Regions from separate parts of the Microbulbifer sp. MCCC 1A16149 genome, predicted to be linked through region 2. Evidence: predicted binding sites of a transcription regulator. Region 2 holds the regulator's gene; each other region holds the start of a gene.
The links. The regulator PhoB, encoded in region 2, activates phosphate uptake and scavenging genes when phosphate is short. The targets are predictions, from matches to a motif close to TGTCATAAANNTGTAACA.
Positions count from the first base shown of each region.

Region 1: a site for PhoB is predicted at 1,302-1,319, ahead of ppk1 (polyphosphate kinase 1). Genes of this name have one in related genera too.
Region 3: a site for PhoB is predicted at 4,088-4,105, ahead of ACONT6_RS14085 (ethylbenzene dehydrogenase-related protein). Genes of this name have one in related genera too.

Region 1 covers NZ_CP185959.1:524,978-531,850, reverse strand. The annotation lists gene ppk1 (polyphosphate kinase 1) at 1-1,174, opposite strand, end outside; gene ACONT6_RS02185 (Ppx/GppA phosphatase family protein) at 1,329-2,819, shown strand; gene ACONT6_RS02180 (protein adenylyltransferase SelO) at 2,827-4,317, shown strand; gene ACONT6_RS02175 (endo-1,4-beta-xylanase) at 4,711-5,913, opposite strand; gene ACONT6_RS02170 (glycoside-pentoside-hexuronide (GPH):cation symporter) at 6,190-6,873, shown strand, end outside.
Region 2 covers NZ_CP185959.1:4,089,402-4,096,274, reverse strand. The annotation lists gene ACONT6_RS16950 (hypothetical protein) at 1-248, shown strand, start outside; gene phoR (phosphate regulon sensor histidine kinase PhoR) at 319-1,632, opposite strand; gene phoB (phosphate regulon transcriptional regulator PhoB) at 1,868-2,572, opposite strand; gene ubiA (4-hydroxybenzoate octaprenyltransferase) at 2,704-3,585, opposite strand; gene ACONT6_RS16930 (chorismate--pyruvate lyase family protein) at 3,604-4,179, opposite strand; gene ACONT6_RS16925 (dicarboxylate/amino acid:cation symporter) at 4,365-5,675, shown strand; gene ACONT6_RS16920 (hypothetical protein) at 5,769-6,449, opposite strand; gene ACONT6_RS16915 (hypothetical protein) at 6,720-6,873, opposite strand, start outside.
Region 3 covers NZ_CP185959.1:3,349,888-3,356,760, forward strand. The annotation lists gene pelA (pectate lyase) at 1-30, opposite strand, end outside; gene ACONT6_RS14070 (PepSY-associated TM helix domain-containing protein) at 195-1,322, opposite strand; gene ACONT6_RS14075 (TonB-dependent siderophore receptor) at 1,423-3,540, opposite strand; gene ACONT6_RS14080 (YdcH family protein) at 3,739-3,990, shown strand; gene ACONT6_RS14085 (ethylbenzene dehydrogenase-related protein) at 4,143-5,690, shown strand; gene ACONT6_RS14090 (DUF1566 domain-containing protein) at 5,687-6,376, shown strand; gene ACONT6_RS14095 (DNRLRE domain-containing protein) at 6,456-6,873, shown strand, end outside.

The sequences.
Region 1 (6,873 bases), 950 kb from region 2:
CCGCATTGATCAGCGCCGCCACCACCCGCGAGTTCTGCGCCACCCGGTACAGGTTGATGCGTATCTCACGCACCTTGGGATCGATCGCCGCCGAGGCGAGCAGTTTGGTGATCACCCGGAAGTCGTGATACGGGTAATAACACAGGCGGTCGCCCTCCCGCAGCCAGTCGAAAATATTGGCGCTGTCCGGCAGGGTGGGTAGAGGATCGATCTTGCGATAGGTGTGCCGCTTGCTATCCGCGGGAAAGCTCATGAAGTCCTTGGAGTTGTGATAGCGGCCGCCGGGTGTGTAACTGTCATAGCGCCCCATCTTCAGCTTCTTTTTGATCAGCTGCAGTAGCGCTTCCGGCATGGTGGAGTCATAGACCAGCCGCACCGGCTCGGCCTGCTTGCGTTTCTTCAGGGACTTTGCCACCCGGTCGACAATATTCTGGGTAACGTGCTCCCCCAGTTCCAGTTCTGCATCGCGACTGATCTTGAAGGTGTAGGCGGCGGCGTTTTCGATGGGTAGCACATTGCGGAACACATCCACCAGACAGGCGCGGATCACATTGTCGAGTACGATATAGACCTTCTCGTGTCGCTTTTCCCGGTGAGGAATGGCGACAAAGCGCGGCAGGATATCCGTGGGCAATTCCAGCCCGGCGAAGCGCAGTCCCCCGTCCTCAAGCTCCAGATAGATGCCGAAGTAAATACTCGCTTCATTGAGCAGCGGCATGGTATCCCGGTCATCGATGAAAAACGGCTCCAGCTCCGGCAATACCTCGCCGTGGAAATACTCCTCCACGTAGGCGCGCTGATTGTCGGTGAGCTGACGCTCGTTGATGACGTGGATATTGTTCTGCCCAAGGTCCTTAAGCACCTTGGTATAAGCGTGGCCAAAGCGCGCCTGCAAGCGCAGTACCTTTTCATTGATTTGGCCAAGCAGATCGGAAAAGTGCTCCTTTTTCTTGCTCCCCTTGGCAAAAGTGGCCAGCCGCCGTACATCCGCCACCCGTACCCGGTAGAATTCATCCAGATTGTTGGAGAAGATGCCAAGAAAGCGCACCCGTTCAATAATGGGCACGCTCTCGTCTTCCACTTCCTGCAGTACGCGGGCGTTGAAGGAAAGCCAGCTCAGCTCCTTGGGATACAGGGGAATGTCTTTTGCCATACTCTCTACAGCATTCTCCATGGAAAGCGGCTCCGTACGATTCTGTTCCGAACGGAACAGGCCTGTTGGCAGAGCAAAATTATTCGGTTTCAAGCTGATAAGCGCTCTCAAAAGCCATAGGTGATGACTACACAGTTTGCTACATTTTTGTTACGGGAATTTGACAACGATTAAGATGACAGCCGATAACGCCGCTGATACCAGCCATGAACGCTACGCCGCCCTCGACCTTGGCTCCAACAGTTTCCACCTGCTGCTGGCTGAATTTCGCGATCAGCGGATGGTGCGCCTGCATACCGACCGCGCCATGGTGCGTCTGGCCGAGGGGCTCGACAGCGAGCGGAATCTGGCACCGGACGTCGCCGAGCGCGCACTGGAGGCCCTGCGTCGGTTCGCACCGGTGATCCAGGAGCTGCCGTTGGACAATGTGCGGGTGGTGGGTACCAATACCCTGCGCGCCGCCAGTACCCGTGCAGATGGATTCCTGGAGGCAGCGGAATCCATTCTCGGCGCTCCCATTGAAATCATTTCCGGCATCGAGGAAGCGCGCCTGATCTATTCCGGCGTGATGGCCGCGGCAGAGGGAACACCGAGCCTGCGCTGTGTCATCGATATCGGCGGCGGCTCCACGGAACTGGTACGCGGCGTGGAAACCCCCAAGTTGCTGCAAAGTGTCAGTATGGGCTGTGTCGCCTTCAACCGCCGCTTTTTTGACAGCGGAAAAATCGATGCGGGCAAGCGCAACAATTTTGTGCGCGCCCGTCGCGCCGCCCAGGCGGAGTTACAGGAACTCCAGCATATGGCGGACGATGCGCTGGTGATGGGGGCATCCGGTACCGTCAAATCCGTATCGCGGGTACTGAACGACGGCGAGCTGCTGCCGATCCTGCGCGACGATCTGGAAAAGCTCGCGGACAAGGTGGCCAACTGCAAGACCGTCGACGCCATCGACCTGCCCCATCTCGACCCGCAACGGCGCCCGGTGTTCGCCGCCGGCCTCGCCATCCTGCACGGTATTTTCCGCGAGCTGGATATCCAACAGATGCATATCTCTCCCTATGCCATTCGCGAAGGCATCGTGCACGACCTCGCCGGCCGCGCCGCCGGTGGCGACCGCCGCGCCGATACCGTGGCGACCCTGATGGAGCACGGAGAAATCGATCCCGAGCAGGCGAGGCGGGTCGCCAATACCGCGCTGCAATTTCTCGGCCAGTTGAACCCTTATTCACAGGTTGCCCAGCGCCGCCTGCTGCACTGGGCGGCAGACCTGCACGAGATCGGCCTGGCTCTTTCCCACAGTAGCTTTCGCAAACTGGGGGCCTATATGATCGAGCACGCGGATATGGCGGGGTTCAGCAAAAGCGAACAGGAAAACCTGGCCTATCTGGTGCGCAATCAGCGCGGGGATATAAAGGCAATCAAGGAGCACTACGGTTTCCACCCCGGTAGCGAACTGCTACTGTGCCTGCGTCTTGCCTGCATCGTGCACCGGGATCATGTAGACCGCAGTATCGACGGCCTGAACCTGTCGGTGGATGGCCCCGGCTACCGCCTGTTGGTCCCAGAAGACTGGATGTACCAGCACCCGGCCATCGAGGACCTGCTGGAACTGGAAGTGGAATGCTGGGAAGACAAAAACATCAAACTGACCGTACAACAGATCTAGGCACCCCGTGAGTAAACCCGCCACCGGCGCAACGTCCCTCAGCAAATTGCACCTGCAGCATCACTTCGCCGACCTGGGCCCGGTGTTCGGCACCCCCACCGCGCCCACGCCGCTGCAGAATCCGCACACCATTCATGTGAATAAATCGGTGATGGCTCTGCTGGGTATAGATCCCGGCGAAGCGGAGCACCCGGAGTGGGCCCTGCTCACCACTGGTGGCCAACTGTTTCCCGGCAGCAAACCTTTCGCGATGAAATACACCGGACACCAGTTCGGCGGTTACAACCCGGACCTGGGAGACGGCCGTGCGTTGTTGCTCGGGGAAGTTGAGCACGATGGCCAACGCTGGGAACTGCACCTGAAAGGCGCGGGTAAAACCCCCTACTCCCGCTTTGGCGACGGCCGCGCAGTGTTGCGCTCGACCATTCGCGAATATCTGGCCGGGGAGGCACTGACTGCACTGGGTATCCGCAGTACCCGCGCACTATCGATTGCGGGTAGTGACGAGCCGGTTGCGCGGGAAAAAATGGAAACCGGTGCGGCGCTGATTCGCGTGGCGCGCAGTCATGTGCGCTTCGGACATTTTGAATACCTGTTTTATACCCGTCAGCTGGAGGCCCAGAAAAAACTGGTCGCTTTTGTGTGTGAGCAGTTTTTGCCGGAGGTATGCGACCAGGCGACGGAGGTCCAGGCTGAAGCCCTGTTGCGGTATACCGTAGCACGCAGTGCGGAGCTGGCGGCGGGCTGGCAGTCTGTGGGGTTCGCCCACGGGGTGTTGAATACGGACAATATGTCGATCATCGGCGATACGTTCGACTTCGGTCCTTACGGTTTCCTCGATGATTACGAGCCGGGCTTTATCTGCAACCATTCGGACCACACCGGCCGCTATGCCTTTGATGCACAGCCGGGGGTGGTTTTGTGGAATCTGAATGCGCTGGCACACGCCTTTTCCTCGCTGCTGGATACGGAAACGCTGAAGGATTGCCTGGGGAAATTCCAGCCGTTGTTGATCGACTACTACGCGGGGTTGATGCGGGCCAAGCTGGGGCTGGCGGTCGAGGACGATGGGGATCAGCAGTTGTGTGCGGATCTGTTGCAGCTGATGGAACACGGGCGGGTGGATTATTCGCTGTTTTTCCGCGCCCTCAGCCACTATTCCGGTGAGCGACCGGCTGCCGCGCTGGAGGTGCTGGTTGCACCGGCACAGCACGAGGCGCTTGCAGATTGGTTGCGACGCTACGACCAGCGGTTGCAAAAGGAGTCCCGCTCCGCCCAGGAACGCAGCAAGGCCATGCTGGCGACGAATCCCAAATTTGTTCTGCGGAACTATCTCGCGCAACGGGTGATTGAAGCGGCGGAAGCCGGGGACTATCAGCCTCTGGCGACTTTTTTTGACTTGCTGCAGTCTCCGTTTGAGGAGCATCCGGGATTTGAAGACTGGGCGGCGGCGCCTTCGGATTCAGGGAAGCATTTGCCTATTAGCTGCTCGTCTTAGGTATTCTTGGTCTTTGATTACTAGCTGGGTTACGGGGCACATTTTATTGGTGCCAGGTGGCGGCGGCGCACTGGGGATCTGTTTTTGAAACCGCCATGAATACATCCCTGTAGGCTGCGTCGGAAACATCCCTGTTTCCGACGCTTTCAAAAACAGATCCCCAGCACTCCCCCTTCATTTTAAATACCGTTACTTCGTTAGCGTTATTTCAAACCGTCCTTGGCTAAATAATATTCCAGGCTATTCGCTAAGGCCTCGCTTGCAGGTACAACCTTCCCAGACCCTATGCGGCCCGGACGGCCGCATCCGAGCCCCCATGGATGGGTTCACGGCGTGTCTGGGAAGGTTGTACCTGCTGGCGAGGCCGCCACAGCGGCAGTTCAGTGCTCTTGGTCAACCCCGCTGAGTAGCAGCTTTCAGACCAGCTACGGAGTAATAAGCCTGCTTAGGCCGTCCCTCACGATCAAACATCAGCGGATAGTTGGTACGCCCAACCACCGGCCAGTCGTTCTTCCAGGATTCCCCGTCAGTCGTGCCCCAGAAAGACACCCGACGAATTTTGTCCCGGTGCTTCAGGAACAGCTTGAACAGAGACTCGTAACGGGCCGCCAGTTCATCGGCGACCTTTTGCGGCAGCGCTTCGGGGAACGGATTGAGTTCATCGGAATATTCAAACTTGGTGGATATCTCCGCGCCCATATAGTCGTAAGCCTTGGGCAATACATCCACATCCAGCTCGGTAATATGCACATCCAGCCCTGCCGCGGCAATCGCCTCGATGCTCGCCTCCAACTCCGCCAGGGCCGGATCTCCCAGGTGTACATGAGCCTGCATCCCCACGCCATTCACCGGCATGCCTTTGCGGCGGAAGCTGGTGATCTGCTCCAGTGCAAAGTCGCGCTTCGCCGGCAGGTGCATGCTGTAGTCGTTGTAGAGTAGCTCCGCGTTGGCATCCCCCTCCCGGGCAAGATGGAAGGCGCGGGAAAAGTAGTCCTCCCCCAGGGTGTTGTACCAGTGGCTCTTTCGCCACTCGCCGCTGTCGGCAACCGCCTCATTGACCACATCCCACGCCTGGATTTTGCCGCGATAGCGATCCGTCAGTGTGGCGATGTGGCTCTCCATGGTTTTTTGTACCTCGGCTGCCGGGCGCAAGCGGCCGTGGTGGTCGACAAACACCGATTCCGGCATCTGCGAATGCCACACCAGGGTGTGGCCAATGGTGTACATCCTGTGGCGCTGACCGAAGTCCACAAAGTGATCTGCCCGCTGCCAATCCCAGGACTCCGCCTGCGGATGGATCTCCTCCCACTTCATGGCATTTTCCGCAGTGATCGCACTGAATTCGCGGGCGACCAGCGCTTCGGTGACCGGATTCTCGGCCAGCAGGGTGGTATTGGACAGCGCGGTACCGAGCTTGAAGTCAGTAGCGAATAGCCCCGCCAAACCGTTTGCCTGCCCCGCGCCGGGTGTGGTCCCGGCGAGTAGCCGGGCGGGCACGGCACCGCCTGTTACCAGGCCCAGCGCTGCTGCCGAGAGCGTCCTGCGCAGGAACTGGCGTCTTTGGCGATTCATCGCCGGGTTAACGGATTGCTTCATGGCTTCTCATCCTCTGCTTTATTGTTGTTCTGGAACCTTTTTGGGCAATATTTAGCCGTCCCATGTAAGAGCGGCCTCCGGGGCAAACCGCTAGACAGCCCGGGCGCCTGTGTTATAGTCAACAAGACTATTATGAATATTCGGCGAAAGCCACTGATTCAGCAAAAGTCAGTCAAAAGAAAAATAACGGCAAAAAACAGCGCCGGCACGGAACGATCCGCAGACCGGGGCAGATCAATATAGCGGTTGATAACAATAAAAAACCGAGAGAAAACCATGCAATCTTCAGCGATCAGTATCCGCGAGAAAATCGGCTACGGCCTGGGTGATACCGCCAGCAATATCGTATTCCAGGTGGTGATCAACTTCTTGCTGGTGTTTTACACCGATGTATTCGGGATTTCCGCTGCTGCGGCCGGTACCCTGTTACTGGTGGTGCGTATCTTCGACGGCATCACCGATCCCCTTGTCGGCGGGATGGCGGATCGCACCCGCTCGCGCTGGGGACGCTACCGGCCCTATCTGCTACTGATGGCACTGCCCTATGCAGGGCTTGCGGTACTGGCCTTCACCACGCCGGATCTTGGGGATAACGGCAAGCTGGTATACGCCTATATCACCTATACCCTGCTGATGACCGTCTACACCGCGATCAATATTCCCTATTCCGCCCTCGGCGGGGTGATTACCGAAGACACCACCGAACGCGCCTCCATCCAATCCTACCGCTTCGCCATGGCAATGGTGGGCGGCGCACTGGTGTCCGCGCTGACACTGCCGCTGGTGAACCTGCTGGGCCAGGGGGACAAGGCGTTCGGTTACCAGATGGCAATGGCGGTAATGGCAGCCATTGCGGCACTGTGTTTCTTTATCTGCTTCTGGTCCACCCGCGAACGGGTCAAGCCCGAAGCCGATGCACAAACAGACAATACCGGGCTGGTAAAAAACTTCGCCGGGGAT
Region 2 (6,873 bases):
AGCGCAAACTGTCCAAGGATCTGGACCGCTATCGCGATGTGCCCCAGCTGCGCGCCCTGCGCGATGGGCTGATCGGCGAGCGCAACCTGCCGGTGGATGACGAAGGTCGCGAGCACCTGTTGATCCGCGACAGCGCGCGCAAGCTGGTGCATATCACCGTGCAGAGAAGCGCTGCGCCCGTGGCCAAGGAAGATGTGGTGCATTACCGCGTGGGTGGCGAGGAGCGCCCCCTGCAAGAGCTGGAGTAACGCTTTCGGCGGTTTTCTCCGCGTTTCCCCGCCCGCTATTTTTTATTCGAAGTACTTTATCCGTGCGCGCTCAGGCGGAGCTGGCGAGGGTCAGCTTCTGCTTGGGAAAATTCAGGGTAAAGGTGCTGCCGCGACCGGGCACACTGGTTACGCTCATATTCGCGCTGTGGCGCAGCAGCACGTGCTTGACGATGGCGAGCCCTAGCCCGGTGCCACCGCTCTCGCGGGAGCGGCCGGCATCTACCCGGTAGAAGCGCTCGGTTAGGCGCGGGATATGCAACGGGTCTATCCCGATACCGGAATCCTTCACCGAAAAATGACCGCCCGCGGAATCCACTTTCCAGCGCAGCTCGATAGGCCCGCCATCGGGGCTGTACTTCACCGCGTTGAATGCCAGATTGGCAAAGGCACTGTGCAGCTCGCCGGCGTCGCCGGTAATCGTGCAGTCCTCGTCGCAGTGCACCGAAATTTCATGGCGCTCACCACTCAGCGAGCGCGCCTCACTTGCCACCCGCTCCATCAGCTCCCGCGGCGACACCCGGTCGCGACCGCTGTCGCGCTCCGAAGTCTCCAGCCGCGCCAGCAGCAACAGATCGTTCACCAGACTGGTCATGCGCACCGTCTGTTCACTCATCTGCCCCAGCGGCCGCTCCCAGTTGCGCGGTGCCTGGCCACTGGCCTGAAGAGTCTCCAGGTAACCGGCGATCACCGTCAGCGGTGTGCGCAACTCGTGGGAAACATTCGCCACAAAATCCCGCCGCATCTGCTCGAGATTGTGCAGCCGGGTCACATCGCGCACGATCACCAGCGCCTCGTCCTGGCCGAAGCGGGTGACTTCCATTTGCAGGATTCGGGAATCATCCCCCGGTGCCGGCAGTGTGATCGGCTCCTGGGTCTTGTTGTTCTGCTCCAGCATGCGCTGGTACATGTGCTCCACAAAACGCGGATCGCGGACAAAGTTGACCAGCGGCTGTCCGGCATCGTCCCCCTGCAGACGCAGCATCTCGCCCGCCGCCGGGTTCCACCAGGCCAGGTTGCCCTCGTCCTCGAGCGCCACAATGCCCTCGCGCAGTGCACTGGTACTGTCCTGTACCCGGCGCAGCATCGAGTGCAGCTTCTGCTTTTCTTTGCGATGGCGGCGTTGCAGCCGGTAAAAATCGTCGGAGATATCGCCCCACACACCGAAACTGGTGGGCGCGGGGCCGCGTCGTCCGTTGGACAGCCAGCGGTCGAACTGACTCTGCTGCCACAGTAGCCAGAACAGGTAGACAGAGAGGCCGGCACAGAGCGCCAGCCACCAGTGGCCGGTAGAAAAACCGAAAATGGTGGTGCCGAGGGCGATGACGATAAAACGCGAGAACTCGCCAATACTGCGATCGAGCATGATGGTTGGGCCATCTTTTTGAGTGGGGAGTCGGAGCAATACTGAAATCGGTAATGCGCAGGACTCTAAGCGAAGGCGGAGCGCCGGGTGCGGGGTTTCAGGATCGTTGGCGACAGGGATGTTGCCGATGAAGCGTACAGGGACGTATTCACAGCGGTCCTGAAATCCCGCACCCGGTGCTCCGCCGCCACCGGGCATTCACATTGGAAGCCCAAATTCTTCCAGGACGGTAGGATTACACCCTTTCCACGGTCTGTACAGAAAAGCGGTAGCCGGTGCCGCGTACAGTCTGGATATAGCGCTCGTGGCCATCGATGGTCAGCGCCTTGCGCAGGCGGCGGATGTGTACATCCACGGTGCGCTCCTCCACATACACATTGCCACCCCACACGTGGTCCAGCAACTGGGTGCGGGTATAGGCGCGCTCTTGGTGAGACAGGAAGAAGGTCAGCAGACGAAACTCCGTCGGCCCCATCTCCACCGGATTGCCATTGATCGTCACGCGGTGGCTGATCGGGTCCAACACCAGACCGCCGGCGGTCAGCGGCTCCTCCGGGGTACTCGGGCCCGCCCGGCGCAATACCGCCTTCAGGCGCGCCACCAGTTCGCGCGGAGAAAACGGCTTGGTGATGTAATCATCTGCACCCGTCTCCAACGCCTTGATCTTGTGATCCTCCTCGCCCTTCGCCGTCAGCATGATGATCGGCAGCGAAGAGGTCAGTTCATCCCGCTTCAGGCGCCGCGCCAGTTCCACCCCGGAGACATCCGGCAGCATCCAGTCGAGCAGGATCAGGTCCGGCTTCTCATCGATGACCAGCGCGTGTGCCGCCTGGGCATTTTCCGCCTCGAGACAGCGGTAATCCGCCATCTCCAGGGCAATTCGCAGCATGTCCCGTACCGGGGCCTCGTCGTCGACTATGAGAATCGTTTTGTTGTGCATCTGCCTGCCGTACCCTAACTGATGAGTGTGTCATCCAACTGACATTCCTTAGAGTGGCCATTTAACGTCACTTTAATGACAAATATATGACAAGTGCCCAACGATCACGAATCTGCAGGAAAACACCGGGTTCAATTGACCAGAAAATGGAGAAAAATCCCGGAAAACACCGCTGCGCCGACCCAGTTGTTATTCAAAAATGCCTTGAAGCAGTTGTCCCGTTCCCGATTCTGCACCAGCCATTGCTGGTAGCCGAAGAGTCCCGCCGCCGCTGCCACTCCGCAGTAGTAGAGTGCACCCAATTCCGCCCGGCTACCCAGCATCAGTAGCGCCAGCACCACCATCACCTGCAGGCTGGCGGTCATCACCTTGTCCATATCGCCGAACAGGATCGCCGTGGATTTCACCCCGATCTTGAGGTCATCGTCCCGATCCACCATGGCGTAAAACGTATCGTAGGCCACGGTCCACAGCAGGTTGGCGGTGAAGAGCAGCCAGGCGACCGCCGGTACCTCATTGGTGGCCGCGGCAAACGCCATCGGAATCCCCATACTGAACGCCGCCCCCAGCACCACCTGCGGCAGGTGGGTATAGCGCTTGGCAAATGGATAGCAGAACGCCAGCGCGAGTGCAGGTAATGACAGCAAAATGGTGAGCTTGTTGGTAGTGAGTACCAGCAGGAAGGCCAGTAGCATCAGGCCGGCAAACAGCAGCAGCGCCCCTTTGGGCGTCGCAGCCCCGGTGGCCAGGGGGCGCTGATTGGTGCGCTTTACATGACCGTCGATGTTGCGGTCTGCAAAGTCGTTGACCGCACATCCCGCCGCGCGGGTCAGGATGACCCCGAGGGTGAACACCGCAAACAGATGGATACCGGGCCAGCCCGCGGCGGCAATCCACAGTGCCCACCAGGTGGGCCACAGAAGCAGCAGGGAGCCGATGGGCCTGTCCAGGCGGGCGAGCTGCCAGTACGGGAGGGCGGCGGGCCAGCGCTGCTGGATCTGTTGGCTGATCATGGGTTTCTCGTCCGTTATTCAGGTCATGGGCGGTTTGTGGGGATTGAAACTGCTCAGGAAAGTCTCTGCAACCAGCAGGGGTTTATCGTGCAGCCAGAAGGTGGAGCGGCGGCCCCAGGCGGTGTTCTCCAGCGAGTCCAGCTCGGGCTGCTGGCTGCGCGGGTTGCGCGCCAGACGATTGAGCACGATGGGACCGCGGCGAATATCCGGTTGGCTGAACAGAAGTTCCCCCAGGGGGCGGTTGTCCAGGCTGCGCAGGTAGCGGGATTTGCCCGCCAGGGTGCGTTCGGGGAGCACACTGCGGGCGTATACCCAGGGCTGCTCGTCGCTGCCGTAGAGCAGCACTTCGCGCACCAGAGCGCGGGTCCTCTCGCGCAGGTTGAGGGCGCGGCGCTCCTCCAGTTGTGGCTGCTGCCAGCCCTGACTCAGGATCTGCACGCTAAACTCACCGTTGCTCAACAGTTTGAGCGCAGCGGTGAGTGAGCCGGGGTGCAGCAGCCACGGCAGCAGGTGCTCCGGAGGCGTGTGTCCGTGCAGGCTCTCGAGGGGCTGTGGGTGCCAGTCACCGATGGCTTCAAAGGGGGAGTGGAACAACGCTGACTCCGCGCAAGCTCAAAAGCGCCATTGTAACCGACCGACGGCCTGGGGAAATGGTCCAGATTTTGCTCCGCTTTCAGCCTGCCGATATAGTGGCGGTCTGTTTGCCGCACTTTGTATGAGTGTGCTGAATTTTTATCGACAATAAATAATCGGCGATCGCCGAAGTAACAGGACGGACCATGGGGCTTACCAAAAAAATCGTTCTGGCCATGATTGCGGGGATCGCGGTTGGCCTGATAAGCAATCTTCTCAATACCAGCCAGGTGCTGGGGCCCGGGATAACCGGTTTTATCAACAACTACCTGACCAATGGCCTGTTCGATATCGTCGGACGGATTTTCATCGCCTCGCTGAAGTTGATGGTGGTGCCGCTGGTACTGGTATCCCTGATCTGCGGTGCCTGTGCGCTGTCTGAAGGCAGCCGTGTGGGGGTACTCGCCGGCAAGACCCTGCTGCTGTACCTGCTGACTACCGCAGCAGCGATCACCCTCGCGCTGGTGCTGGCGCTGGCGATCCAGCCGGGGGTCGGCATGGAACACCTGGCCGGAGATGCGAGCTTTGAACCCAAGGCGTCGCCGTCGCTGTCTGAAGTGATCGTCAACATCTTCCCGACCAACCCGGTGGATGCGATGGCCAAAGGCAATATGCTGCAGATCATCGTGTTTGCCCTGTTGATGGGTTACGCGATTTCCCGCAGCGGCAAGCCGGGACAGCGTATCGCCGGCTTCTTCAACGACCTCAACGAAGTCATCCTGCGCATGGTCGGGGTACTGATGGTGTTTGCGCCTTACGGTGTGTTTGCCCTGCTCGCAACCAAGATTGCGCAGCTCGGCTTTGATGCGATTCCACAGCTGGCGAAATACTTCGGCGTGGTGTTGCTGGCGCTGTTGCTGCATGCGCTCGGGGTCTATCCATTGCTGCTGAAGCTGCTTTCGGGCCTGAGTCCGCTGAAGCTGATCAAGAAAATGCGCCCGGCGATGGTGTTCGCCTTCAGTACCGCATCTTCCGCGGCCACTATCCCGGTTACCCTGCAGACGGTGGAAAAGCGTCTGGGTGTGGATAACAAGGTGGCCTCGTTTACCGTACCTCTTGGTGCAACCATCAATATGGATGGCACTGCGATCATGCAGGGGGTGGCGACGGTATTTATTTCCCAGCTGTACGGGATCGATATCGGCCTGATGGGTTACCTGACGGTCATCCTGACCGCCACCCTCGCATCCATCGGCACCGCCGGTGTGCCCGGAGTTGGCCTGATCATGCTGGCGATGGTGCTGCAGCAGGTTGGCCTGCCGCTTGAGGGTATTGCCATTGTGATGGGTGTGGATCGCCTGCTGGACATGGTGCGCACGGCGGTGAACATCACCGGTGATTCCGTGGTGAGCACCATTGTGGCGAAGAGTGAGGGTGCGCTGAATGAGAGCACGTTCAACGATGACAACTACAACAGTGTGGTCGCGGCCGGCCGGGACGGCACCGCGACATCGTGAGGCCTCTCGGGAAGAGTTCGCCAGGGCTTAAATAAAAAAGGGCGAGTCGCGGTGCGGCTCGCCCTTTCTGTTTGTGGCCTGGAAAACCCGGAATTAAAGCGCTGCCATATCCCGCAGTTCATCTGCCTCCAGGTTGTCCTCCATGGACTCCACCAGTTCTTCTGCCAGTTCGCTGAGGGCGTCCTTGATGGCTTCCTCGGTACTGTCTTCCCCTGTGCGTCCGTCGTGGTAGGTGCGCACCATGTATTTACTGGAAATGTCGAGTTCACCGATGTCGATGCGCTGCTCGCGCAAAGCGGTACCGCTGCGGTTTTTCAGGATGTAGCGAAACTCACCGGAGAGGGCCATATCGCCCTTTTCCAGGTCGTAATCCTTTTTCGGCGTCATGGCACTGAGATGCTTGATGACCCGCAGATTCAGGGCATTTTGCAGGCTCAATACGCCCTCTTCCTTAACCAGCGGGACTTCTTCGTCCTCGAGGTACTCGTACAGCTCGCGCGCGAGCTCGCTGTGCAGGTGCTGGGTGTATTTGCGTACCGCCTGTTGTTTGAGCTCGGCAAGACCGCCGCCTTTACCAGCCTGGGCCAGCATCAGTTGCAGGTTGCCACTAGAGCCGGGCATGGGCACGTCTATCCGGATATCCGTGGGGGCAATAACCAGGCTGGGGGTGGTTGTGTCACCGCCCCAGAAGCCATTCTGGGCAGCGGCCGGCGCGGACAGGCCGATAGTGAACAGACTGGCGAGCGCCAACCTGCGGAGTCCTTGGGTTCTCATGCATCTCTCTCCCTGTTTTGATTTTTATGCCGGGAAGCTATTTGCTATTTGTAAATCGGCGAATGGATTCGCTCTTTATTTATGCGATAACCATCACAGGCTGCCACTTATCGGTGCGGAGAGCAAAAAATTTTCGTGACTTGTGCGTCAGTAGTAGTCGGTTTTGTGCGCGGGGTCTCGGCGGGAATTTGCAAGTTACAGTAGGGGCAGTTGGTCGGTAGGGATTGGGAGGCGCTAGAGAGGTGGCGGGGAATTGAAGCGGGGGCTTGATCAGCCCCCTTTGGCGAGTTCACGCAGGCTGTCTGCTTCCAGGTCGTCTTCGATACGGTCGATGATACGTGCCACCAGTACGTCGACCATTTTCTGCAGCTGCTCCTCGGTATTGTCTTCGGCTTCACCGGCTCCCAGAGGGGTTTTGATCTGG
Region 3 (6,873 bases), 740 kb from region 2:
GGAGCGGACCGACAGTTGGGCAAATTTCATACTAGGGCTCGCTACGGGATTCTGTCAGGCAGAATTTAATTATTTGGTAAGGCCAAATGATGGTAGCAAAAGCCGTGTTCTGATGAAACCGTCCAATAATCCGGACACAAAAAAGCCGGGGCAAGCCCGGCTGGAAGGATGCATTCGGGCCCGTGAGCCTCCCCTCAGGCAGAGGCCCCGGCCAGTTGCGCGGCCTTGACCCGGCGCTTCTCGCGCGCCGCCCTGCGTTTGCCGCGGCGCTGGTTCCAGATATAGATACCGGTGATGGACAGCAGCAGCGGTGACAGACCAATTACACACCACAGGATCTTGCTCACCAGGCCGGCAAAGTTGCCAAAGTGCAGGCGGCGGTAGCTGTCGAGGATCTTGGCACCCAGTGAGGCGTCGCGGATATCGTAGCTGAGAAGGTGCTCGCCACTCTGCGCGTTGTAGGTAATGTTACTGGCGTACTGACTGAGCAGCGGGTTGCCGGTATGCACATCGCCCCAGAAGGTCAGGTTTCTGCCGGGCTCCCACGGGAAAGAGATATAGGTGGTCTCGAAATTCTGCAGCTGGTTGCCGGTATCGTCCATCAGCGCCTGCAGGGAGAGTTCGTCGCTGTACAGCCGCTGCTCCATTTTGTAGTGCTCGTGGCCTTCCGCGTGCTCTTCCATTTCGTGGGCAAAATGGGTGATGTTCCACCAGGCGCCGGTAAACCCGAGAATCAGCAGCACCGGCGCACCGATGATGCCGGTCATTTTATGCAGATCGGAGAAGTACACGATCATGCGCGCGTTCCAACGCAGTGTGAAAAAGTTCTTCCAGAATTTGCGGTACAGAATAAAACCGGTGATGCCAAGCAGGCACAACAGAATCGAAAACACGCTGGTTACCAACATGCCCCAGTCCCCCATCAACAGGGTGTAGTGGAAGTCCAGCAGCCAGTCGGTGAGATGATGGGTCAGCCCCATGGGCGCGCGCAGGGGTTCGCCGCTGTACTGGTCGATCAGCGCATAGGTCCACTCGTCGGTGCCGCGCTGCATGGTGTAAACCAGGTCCGCGCGCTCCTTGTCCTGGAACAGCGCCCAGCCCACCACTTCGTAGCCCGGGAAATTACTCTGCAGGGATGCCTCCAGGGTATCCAGGCTGAGACGTTCGCGCCCGCCGGACTCTACCCGCACCTTATCGGCCAGGAGCAGGGAATCGATTTCGTGCTTGAACACCAGAATGCTGCCGGTCACGCAGATGAGAAGCAGCGGTACAAAGGCGATCAGGGCCATCCAGCTGTGCAGTTTGAACAGGGTCTTATTCATGATTTTTGGCGGTCTGTAAAAACACAATTTCTAAATACACAAACGGGGCGACGGTATTCAGGCCCGCCGCCCCAGAGGATCACGTCAATGCGTTACCGAATCAGTAGCGCCAGTTGACCGACGCGCTGAAGTTGCGCGGCGCGGCATAGAAGCCCTGATCCCAGTAGAGGCTGCTGATGTATTTTTCGTCGGTGAGGTTTTCCCCATTGAGGGAGAAGCTCAGCTGCTCGGTCACTTTGTAGTTGGCGAACAGTTGCAGGGTGGCGTAGGCATCCTGCTCGATGATGTGGCCGGCAGCGTGCATACGGGAAATATCGTCCTGCCAGTTGATACCACCACCGACTTTCAGCCGATCCAGCATCGGCGGACGGTAGCTGGCGTACAGGCGCACGGTCTGGGCCGGGATAAAGTCGCGGTTCAGGCCGTTGCCCGCCTTGTTGTCGATGTTCACCTTGGCGTAGCTGAACTCCATGTTCAGGCCGTCGATCAGCTCACCGCTCACGGTCAGGTCGAAACCGTCGCTGTCGTAATCACGCCCTTCGTAAAAGTCGATCATGACCTGATCGTTGACCGGATCCGGGATCTGTCCGGCGTATTCCGCCACATTGTTTTGCTGGGTCTGGTAATAGGCCAGGGTCGCAATCACCTTGCCATCCAGGAACTGTCCCTTCACACCCACTTCGTCGTTCACACCTTCGGTGGGATCGATAAAGGTCAGGTCTTCCGCGATATCGTCCTGGGCGCGGAACGTCTCGGTGTGGCTCGCGTACAGGGAGTAGCTGTCGTCAATCCGGTACACCACGCCGGCGTAGGGCAGCACTTTGCCATCCACCTCGGTCAGCTTGCTGGTGCCGTAACCCACGCCCTCGGCTTCCCAGTTCACCACGCGTGCGCCCCCCACCAGACTCAGGTTGTCGGTAACGCGGAAGCGGGTCGCGGCAAATACGGCGCTCTGCTCGTAGTCGAAGTCGCTACCGGTGAGGCCGTCGGTATACACCGGGCGCACCGGGGTCTCGCCGTTCCACTCGGTGAAGTCACCGATCCACGGGAAACCATTGGTGTAGTCGTACAGGGAAACTTCGGTGGTGGAGCCTTCCGACCAGTTGTAACCAAACAGCAGGTCGTGCTCGCGGCCGAGCAGGTTGTAGGTGCCGGAAGTGCGCAGGTCGAATACTTGCCGATCCTCGTCCAGGGTGTACTTGCTGGCGTAGCCGATCAGGCCTTCGTTGGTTTCGCGATCCGGCAGGCTGTACATGTACAGCAGGTCGCTGTCGCCTTCGATATCCGCGGTGCTGTAGTAGCCCTTCACTTCCCAGCCGTTGGCAAGCTCATGCTTCAGCTCGGCGAAAACTTCTTTCTCGATGTTGTCCCAGTAGGCCCACTTGGCCGAGGTGCTCGCGGACACATCGTAGTCAGTGGCAGTACCGTCGGAGTACACCAGCGGCAACGCGCCCCACATGGGACTGTCGGCGAGGCTGCTCTGGTAGCTGGCGCCGAGCGTTAGCAGGGTCGACTCACCCAGATCTTTTTCCAGGGCGCCGTAGGCTACGGATTTGTCGGTGGCGTAGTAATCCAGGTAGGAATCAGCGTCTTCCTTGGTCATTACCAGGCGGCCGCGCAGGCCGTCGGTCAGGGTGCCGGAGACATCGCTCTCCAGACGCAGACTACTCCAGGAGCCGGCGATGGCACTGAACGACATCTGCAGATCGTCGGTGGGACGCTTGCGCACCATATTCACGGTGGCAGACGGGTTACCGGCGCCACTCATCAGGCCATTGGCCCCGCGCACTACCTGGATGCTCTCGTAGATGGAAGTATCGGTCTGGCCGTTGCGGTTGCCGTAGGTAGCCGGCAGGCCCACACCGTCAACCTGGAAGTTGGTGACATCGAAGCCGCGCGAGGAATAGTAGGTACGGTCAGTTTCGACGCTCTCAACCTGAATGCCCGGCACTGCCAGCAGCGCGTCGTTCAGGTTGTACATATTGAAGTCATCCAGCTGGGTGCTGCCGATAGCGGACACGGACTGTGGCGTATCCATGATCGACAGCCCCAGACCGGTAGCGGTGTCTGCCCCGTCTATCAGGTAGGACTCCGCCTGTTCCCCCACGACTTCTACGTTTTCCACTACATTAGATTTGTCGTCGGCGCTGGCGCTGCCCGCCGCGATAAGAGCAGTTGCCAGCAGAGTACGCGCAAACATGTGCTGTTCTGATTGCATCTTTGTATATCCCCAGAAGATGACCCCATGAATTTGGAACGGGATTCTAGAGAAGCATCTACGCAAATGCAACTTATTATCATTTAGCTTTAGTTAAGCATGTGGGAACTCTGCCGGCAGCCCCGCTGACATCGGAATCAACAGCTAGACTTTTACCTGTAACGATTAAATTTCCACCAACCTACTGGAGATACATCAATGGCAATACCCTCTCACGCACTGGAAGCCGATTTCCCCAAATTCGCCCAGACCATTCGGCACCTGCGCGAGGACGACCTCGAGTTCCGTTCCACCAGCGACAATTACCACAAGCTGGATAAGGAAATACGAGGGCTCGAAGAACGAGGGGTAGCCACCGATGACAATCACTTCAATCAGTTAAAGATACGCCGGGCACACATGAAGGACCGGCTGTACCAGCAGATCGTTCGGGAAAACGGCTCGGCCTGAACAAGCCGACTGCGCCTGGGACAATGCGCGTCGATCCCTAGCGCGTACTGGGTAACCTCGCGCAAGGTTCTACGCGCAAGGTTCTAGCGGGCGCGCAATTCATAAATCTGCCACGGGATACGTCTAAGCTGCTCCTTATTTGAGGCGGCAAAGTGACTCCCGAGCGCAAGAGCCTGAACTGGATACTGCTGCACAGCGCTGCGATGCTCGCAGTGCTGTGCAGCCTGTTCACTGGACTGCGTATCGCCACCCTGCAGCGTCCGCTGGTCGCCGAGTTCGAAGAACTGCTGCCACAGGGCGCAGTACATCAGCTGCATTTTTTTAGCGCCCTCACCATTTCCCTCTGCGTCCTGCTGTATCTGATTTTCCGCTTCAGAAATACCAGCCAAAAGAAGCGTCCACTCTGGTGCGGATGGCACAGAGCCATTATTCGTGCCGGTTACCCGGTATTGGCAGGCTCGCTTGCCAGCGGCTGGCTGATGTTTTTTAACGCTGGCAGCACCACCCGCGATATCCACTTTTTCTGCGCCCTAGGTATGGGCCTATACCTGCTGGGACACGGGGGACTCTACCTGATTCGCTGGGGGCGTTCGGCGCTTTTCCACATTGTGCTTCCCGCGCGAGTGCGCCTGGGCATCGGTGCTCTTGCTGCACTCCCCTTGCTCGCAATCACGTGGCAGCTGGCCAGCCAGCAAAGTCATTACCCGCTCGAAGTAGCAAGCATCCCCCCGAGTGACCATATCCATATCGACGGCAACGCCGATGAGCCCCAGTGGCAAGCCGCCCGCTCTATTACAGTGAATACCGATGGCGGTGCCAACTTTGATAACGGCGCTACCGACGTGACCCTGCGTGCACTGAGCAATGGTACGGAGTTTTTCCTGCTGGCCCGCTGGCGCGACCGGGATAAAAGCCTGGCGCACCTGCCCCTGTTGAAAACCGACAACGGCTGGCAGGTGCAGCAGGATGGATTCCATCAGTTCAATGAAGTGCGCCATTACGAGGACAAGTTCGCGGTACTGCTCTCTCCCAACTGCGCGTTTGGCGCCGCGGGCACCGCACATCTGGGCCGCAAGCCATTGCCGGATAAACCGGCCAACTGGCACGGAAAGGGCTACCACTACAGCAGCGATGGCCAGCTGCACGACCTGTGGCACTGGAAAGCCGTGCGCACCAACGATATGTATCTGGCCGACGACAATTTTATCGGCCCGGCAGACCACCCCCGCGCCGGCGAGCGCCGCTATACCGCGGGTTACCAGCAGGATGGCAAGGAGTCCGGCGCCTATGTGATGAACTGGCAGTGGTACCGGCGCGACAGCATTACCCCCAAGCGGCTGCCGCAAAGCCCGGAGCAGTTGGCTGCGCTGTCCAATGCCGGGCACAACCCGTGGGTTATTCCCTGGTTCGATTATCAGCCGTATACCGAAGCGGCCGATGCCGGAATTCCCACGGGCAGCGTCATGCCCTCGGTGCTGTACAACTCCAACCGGTTTGAAGGCGACCGCGCCGACGTGCGCGCGCGGGCGCGCTGGCATGGGGGATACTGGACACTGGAAATGGCGCGCAGCCTGGTAACCGGCTCATCGCTGGATGTCCCTATCGGCGACGGTATCTGCCTGTGGGTTTCCGCCTTTGACCGCGCGCAGATTGCCCACACCCGGCACACCCGTGCCATTCGCCTGGCGTTCGCCCAATGAACCGCTGGCAACGCACCTTCGTCGTTACTGGTCTGCCGCTGGTTTTGTGTCTGGCTGTATTCCTCAAGCAACCGGCCGCCCCGAAACCCCAGCCGTATCACCTGGTAAAAATAAATAACCGCGGCGAAGCGCTTGCTCCCTGGTCCGGCCCCTGGTCCTGTGTATGTGACACAAACACCGGCCTGTTGTGGGAGGTCAAAACCGACGATGAAAGTATTCACGACGGTCTCTGGACCTACTCCTGGTACCGGGAAGCGGAAACAGGATTCACGGCCGCTGCCGCAATACAGGACGCAATGCCGCTACCGGCGGCAGGCTCCCCGAACCTTGGCGACTGCTACTTTGAACCGGACCGCTGCGATACCGCCGACCTGATCCGTCGCATCCGCGTGCAGCAGCTATGTGGAGAAAATAGCTGGCGACTGCCAAGCGCAACCGAACTGCGCACTCTGGTATATGCAGACAGCAAAGCGGGTCAGCCGGCCATCAATACCGCGTTTTTCCCGAGGACCAAGCGCGGGGATTACTGGACCGCGGACTCCGGAAAGCTTTTGCAGGGTGTTTACCAGTATTTGGGAAGCGGCGCCGAAGCGGTCAGTTTTGTGGAAGGGCAACAGGTCACACTTCCGCACCGCAATGCGGCATTTGTGCGCCTGGTGGCTAGGAATTCAAAAAGCTGTCACTAAGCGCTCGCACACTCTTCCGTGCAGTACATTTTCCAAACCAATTCGCCCCACAATAATCCTTAAACAGGACAGTTTTCCCATGAACAACTTTCTGGGTAGTAATCTATGGGCCAGGATCGCACGCAGTACCGCCTGTGCTGCGGTGCTCGCAGGGCTATCTGTCGCAGACGCCAATGCGGCCACCAAGCATCACCGGCTGGTATGGGATAGCGATGGTCGCGACAGCGCCGTAATCGGCTTTTCTCCCGACGGCAGCAGCAATAATCCTTACGTAAGCTATGGCTACACCACCGATGAGAGCGGCTGGTCCACAGCCGGTGTCGATGCCACCCGTACCTTTGACGGCAGTGTGGTCAGCCATTTCGTGCGTCTGCAAAACCTCACAGCGGACGCAGAAATTTTCTATCGCGTGTGTGACCAGGATGGCTGTGGCGATCGTTTCTGGTTCCGCACTGCGCCACAAAACAATGACCCGTTTGTGGTCGTCGCCGGAGGGG